DNA from 2 places in the Enterococcus wangshanyuanii genome. Region 2 is predicted to be linked to the other one. Evidence: predicted binding sites of a transcription regulator. Region 2 holds the regulator's gene; the other holds the start of a gene.
What was found. The regulator LexA, encoded in region 2, represses DNA repair genes until DNA is damaged. The targets are predictions, from matches to a motif close to CNAACANNTGTTNG.
Positions count from the first base shown of each region.

Region 1: CC204_RS06630 (replication-associated recombination protein A) is a predicted target of LexA. The motif match lies at 1,687-1,700, and genes of this name have one in related genera.

Region 1 covers NZ_CP021874.1:1,381,786-1,384,938, reverse strand. The annotation lists gene CC204_RS06640 (hypothetical protein) at 1-28, opposite strand, end outside; RNA gene ssrS (6S RNA) at 96-289, opposite strand; gene CC204_RS06630 (replication-associated recombination protein A) at 352-1,641, opposite strand; partial or broken gene CC204_RS06625 (DNA-3-methyladenine glycosylase) at 1,818-2,487, shown strand; gene CC204_RS06620 (DUF3013 family protein) at 2,453-2,938, shown strand; gene prmA (50S ribosomal protein L11 methyltransferase) at 2,951-3,153, shown strand, end outside.
Region 2 covers NZ_CP021874.1:601,160-604,312, forward strand. The annotation lists gene CC204_RS02850 (thymidylate synthase) at 12-959, shown strand; gene CC204_RS02855 (dihydrofolate reductase) at 978-1,487, shown strand; gene lexA (transcriptional repressor LexA) at 1,530-2,150, opposite strand; gene CC204_RS02865 (DUF896 family protein) at 2,399-2,641, shown strand; gene tkt (transketolase) at 2,740-3,153, shown strand, end outside.

The DNA.
Region 1 (3,153 bases), 780 kb from region 2:
CAGATGCAAAAATAAGTAGGCGAATCACTATATAACCTCCATCAAATAAAAAACAATTTGCATTACAGCAAATTGTTCAACTAGCTAATAAAAAAGGAAAATCCGTCGATGCCGTTATTCGTCCTATAGTATTGAACCCGCAAATAAAGCAGGTGGGTTCCACGACTGACAGCTTCGAACTACCAAATGATAAGGCATGTTACCAGCTTAGGTACCAGAAGGATCCCAAGATATCAATAAAATGTTCGGTCAACACACAAAAAAGACAACGCGCACATCACAGATTTACCATCTTTATAATAGCACAAGATTATTTAAACAGCAACGAGAGAGCTTGAAATTGAGATCGTTTTATTTCGATTTTTTCCCAGATTTTTTCCACTCTTGAATTCGCTGGTATTGCTGATGCAAGGCCTGTTCATACTTACCAGTATCGATGGGCTCATAATAATGTGCATTTTTTATTTTGTCTGGTAAATATTGTTGATCGACCCAAGCATTTTCAAAATTGTGAGGATATTGATAACCTAGTCCTCGATTTAATTCTTTTGCTCCAAAATAGTGGCTGTCACGTAGATGATCAGGGACATCTCCTGCTTTCCCTTCACGAATATCTGCCAAAGCAGCATCTATCGCGCTGATTCCTGAATTTGATTTTGGTGATAAGCAGAGATCGATGACAACACTTGCTAAAGGAATCCGTGCTTCTGGGAATCCTAATTTTTCTGCAGCTTGAACGGCAGTAACCGTACGTGCTGCTGCTGCTGGATTTCCTAGACCGATATCTTCATAGGCAATGACCATCAAACGCCTGCAGATAATTGGTAAATCTCCAGCTTCGACTAAACGGGCCAAGTAATGAAGAGCACCATCAACATCACTGCCGCGGATCGATTTTTGAAAAGCAGAGATAACATCATAGTGAGCATCGCCATCTTTGTCATGAGTCAAAGCTTTTCGCTGAACACATTCTTCAATGATCGAAAGAGTGATGTCGATTTTCTCGTCTGTTGATTTAGGTGTGGATTTTACCGCAAGCTCAAGACCATTCAACGCACTGCGCAAATCACCATTTGTTGCGCGGGATAAATGGTGAAGAGCTTTTTCTTCTAACACGACAGGATAGTCTCCTAGACCGCGTTCAGTATCAGATAAAGCATCGTTGATCGCCTTTTTTATATCTGTTTCATTCAAAGGTTTGACTTCAAAAATTTGTGTCCTGCTTCTGATCGCTGGATTGATCGTAATATAAGGATTTTCAGTTGTTGCACCGATCATGATGATTCGACCATTTTCCAAATGAGGCAGTAAGAAATCTTGTTTTGTTTTATCTAAGCGATGGACCTCATCTAAAAGTAAAATCACAGTGCCGCTCATTTTTGCTTCTTCTGCGACGATCTGCAAGTCTTTTTTTGTATCTGTTGCGGCATTCAACATGCGAAAGGCATAGTTTGTTGAGCCGGCGATGGCACTAGCAATACTTGTTTTTCCAGTTCCGGGAGGACCATACAAAATCATTGATGATAGCATTTTGGCTTCGACCATTCTGCGAATGATTTTTCCAGGACCGACAAGATGTTCTTGACCTACGACTTCATCTAAATTACGTGGGCGCATACGATAAGCTAAAGGCTGCTGCATCGTTGAACCTCCTTTTTCGTTCTATAATTATTTATTATACCACAAAGAACATATGTTTGTTATCGCTTGAGATTTTTATGTTTATAAAGAGAAAGTCTTGATTTATCACACGAAATGTTAGTGGTTCAATGGATAAAGGCAGTTATTTCGTGTATGATAGAAAGTGGTGAAAAATAATGAATGAAACGATCCATTTTTTTAATACAAAATCAACAGAAGAAATCGCTCAGTTTTTATTGGGCATGTATTTAGAGCATGAAACAGAAGAAGGCACACTAGCTGGGTATATTGTGGATACAGAAGCGTATTTGGGTCCTGATGACGAAGCAGCTCATAGCTTTGGTTTACGAAAAACACCTCGATTAAGAGCAATGTATGAAAAACCAGGAACAATCTATTTATATACGATGCATACCCATTTAATCTTGAATATGGTCACAAAAGATAAAGGCATACCGCAAGGAGTTATGATTCGGGCGATCCAACCTGTCGAAGGACTTGAACAAATGGAGGCGAATCGTAATGGTAGAAAAGGTGCGGAGCTATCAAATGGCCCTGGGAAATTAGTCAGTGCTTTAGGCATTACCAAAGAGTCATATGGACGATCGATCTTTGATAGTACACTTAGGATCGTTCCGGAAAAAAGAAAGCAGCCGCAAAAAATTATTGCGCTTCCCAGAATCGGCATTCCTAATAAAGGAATTTGGACAGAGTTACCTTTGAGATATGTGGTTTCCGGAAACCCTTATATCTCAAAACAAAAAAGAAGTGACATCGACCAAACAACGTTTGGCTGGAAGGAAGAAGTAGAATGAAAAAACCAACAATGTTAACTTATTTGGATGAACAACTGACGAAGAAAATAACAGAATACGATGTGGCTCTTGACTGGAATACTAAAAATCATTCGATTGAAGTCGTTTTTCGTTTATTTGCTGAAAATAGTGCACATGAACAAATCGATGATGCCGCAGGAACCTTGTCAGAAGAGGAAATCATTGAATTTGAAGATGGTATTTTATTATTTAATCCTGAAAAGACAATAGTAGATGAAGAAGACTATCTAGCTGTGATCCCCTATGAAGGAAAAAAAGGGATCAAGCAATCTATTTTAGATGGTCTGGTTGACTACTTAAATGAAGTTTTAACAGAAGGTCAAAGTGACTTACTGGACTTTTTAACAGATGAAGAGCAGGAAATTTTTGAACTGAAATGGTCTGATACAGCATTTAATGAAGCAGTACAAAACTATCAAAAAGCGGATGGCGACACATATATCGCCTATCCGAGCTATTAAAGAGGTGCGTTTATGAAATGGACAGAAGTAAAGGTAGAAACAGCTAGTGAAGCAGTTGAGGCAATCTCAAATATCATGATGGAAGCTGGAGCAAGCGGCGTAGCAATCGAAGATGCATTAGATGTGGAGAACTTTCAAAGTGATTTATATGGTGAGCTTTTAGATAAAGAACAATTCACCCATATCAAAGAGGGTGCTTTAGTAATGGCTTACTT
Region 2 (3,153 bases):
AGGCAATAATGATGGAAGAAGCATACTTAGCACTAGGCCGCAAAATTTTAGAAGAGGGACATGTAAAAGAAGATCGGACTGGAACTGGGACTAAAAGTATTTTTGGTCATCAAATGCGTTTTGATTTATCTCAAGGGTTTCCATTGCTTACGACAAAGCGTGTTCCTTTTGGCTTGATCAAAAGCGAGTTGTTGTGGTTTTTAAAAGGAGACACGAATATTCGTTACTTATTGGAGCATAATAATCATATTTGGGACGAGTGGGCCTTTGAGCGATACATTAAAAGCGAAGATTATCGAGGACCAGATATGACAGATTTTGGTCGTAGAGTATTAGTGGATGACGAATTTAAACTAAGCTACGAGGCCGAGCACAAAGCGTTTTGTGAAAAGATCGTATCAGATGAAGCATTTGCTGCTAAGTATGGAGAGCTAGGTAATATTTATGGTGCGCAGTGGCGTCATTGGGAAACAAAAGACGGCGGTTTTATCGATCAACTGAAAAATGTCATTGAGATGATCAAAACAACGCCAGACTCACGTCGATTGATCGTCTCTGCTTGGAATCCAGAAGATGTGCCTTCAATGGCTTTACCTCCATGTCACACTATGTTTCAATTTTATGTGAATGATGGTAAATTGAGCTGTCAATTATATCAACGTAGTGGAGATGTCTTTCTAGGTGTACCGTTTAACATCGCTAGTTATGCATTATTGACTCATCTAATTGCTCACGAAACGGGCTTAGAAGTGGGGGATTTTGTCCATACTCTTGGAGATGCGCATTTGTATACAAATCATATTGATCAAATGAAAGAGCAGTTATCAAGAGAACTTCGTTCATTTCCTACACTTAAGTTGAACCAAGAAAAGGAATCTGTTTTTGATTTTGAAATGGAAGATATTGTAATAGAAGGATATGATCCTCACCCAGCAATCAAAGCACCTATCGCCGTTTAAGTTTGAAAGGAGCATTTTATGTTAGCAGCTATCTGGGCACAAGATGAACAGGGAACGATCGGAAAGGAAAATCGATTGCCGTGGCATCTGCCAAATGATCTAAAATTTTTTAAGCAAATGACGGAGGATAATACAATCGTCATGGGAAGAAAAACATTTGAAGGAATGGGAAGTCGTCCGCTGCCTAATCGACAAACGATCGTTATGACGAGGGACAAAAACTATAAGGCTTCTGGCGTTATTGTTGTTCATGATATAGACGAAGTACTGGCCTATGCCCAAGAATTTTCAGGAATTACTTTTATAGCTGGCGGTTCCAAAGTTTACGAGGAATTTTTACCTTACTGTGACGTTTTATATCGTACAGTGATCAGCCATACTTTTGATGGAGATTCAGTATTTCCAGAAGTTTCTTGGGAAGATTGGACGTTGATCAATCTTAGCCCTGGTGAGCAGGATGAACAAAATTACTATTCTTATCAGTTTGAAACATACCAAAGGAAAGTCTGCCCAGAGCAGGAAGAGTAAAAAAAGTTAGCAGGTCTGTAGAAGATTCTGCTAACTTTTTTATTAAATATGATTGCGGTATAAACCAACAACTTTACCAAGAATACTAACATTAGGCAGAATGATCGGTTCTAATGCATCATTCTCAGGTTGTAGGCGAATATGGTCTGTTTCCTTAAAGAATCGCTTGCATGTTGCTTCATCTTCATCTGTCATTGCAATAACAATGTCCCCATTTGCTGCAGCACTTTGTTTACGAACGATAACTTGATCACCATCCAGTATTCCAGCGTTGATCATACTTTCTCCGCGAATCGTCAACATGAATAGTGAATTTTCTTCGGATTGTAAATCAGGCGGCAATGGGAAAAAATCCGATGCCTCTTCAACAGCTAGGATTGGTTCACCAGCAGTAACCACCCCCAACATAGGAATGACTGTTGGCTTGATACCGATTTTTTCCAATCCTTCAGCAGTCAGTTCGATCGCTCGAGGTTTAGTCGGGTCTCTTAGGATCAATCCTTTTTTTTCTAAACGTGCTAAATGTCCATGAACAGTAGAAGTAGAGGATAGGTCTACTGCTTTTCCGATTTCTCGAACGGTTGGAGGATAGCCTTTAAGTTCGACTTGTTCATATATATATTTTAATACTTCGACTTGTCTTGTATCTGTACGTTTCACCAAAACCCGCACCTTCTTTCAATTTATAAATTTAGTGTACCATAGTTTTCTATAGGAATCAAACAAGCGTTCGTATTTTTTGTTAAAAGTATTATTATATGCAAAAAAAAGGGTAAGAACATTGTTTTATCTAGAATATGGTTGTATTTTTATAATACATCTTATAAGATAGACATGGAAAGTAAACTCTTATTTCTTATTATGATTACTATCAAGATTTTTGCTAACCTTTCATTAAAGGAGGACAATAAATGCTATCACCAGAAAAAATGAACCGCATCAATGAACTTGCTAAAAAAGCAAAGGAGAGCGGATTATCAGAAACTGAAAAAAAAGAACAGAACGAACTCAGACAAGAATATTTAGCGACCTTCCGCAGCGGCATGCGTCATCATATCGAAGGGATGAAGGTCGTAGATCCGGAAGGAAAAGATGTGACCCCAGATAAATTAAAGAAAATCCAAAAGCAAAAAGGGCTGCATAATAGAAAATAATTTCAGTTTTTTTTACTGAAAGTAATTGCTTTCATAAAAGAAATACGCTAAAATGGACTTAATAAAGGTAAAAAAAACCTAAATAGGAGATGATTTTTTTGTTCGACAACACTGATCAATTAGGCGTCAATACCATTCGTACCTTAAGTATCGAAGCGATTCAAAAAGCTAATTCAGGACATCCTGGATTACCAATGGGGGCAGCCCCTATGGCCTATGCACTTTGGACAAAACACTTAAAAGTAAATCCTAAAACCTCAAGAAACTGGGCAGACAGAGACCGTTTCGTTCTTTCTGCCGGGCATGGTTCAGCGATGTTATATAGTTTGCTTCATTTAGCAGGTTATAACGTTTCTATCGATGATTTGAAAGGTTTCCGTCAATGGGAAAGTTTGACTCCTGGTCACCCTGAAGTTCATCATACAGATGGTGTCGAAGCAACAACTGGTCCATTAGGTCAAGGGATTGCGATGGCTGTGGGAATGGCAATGGCTGAAGCGCATACTGCTGCA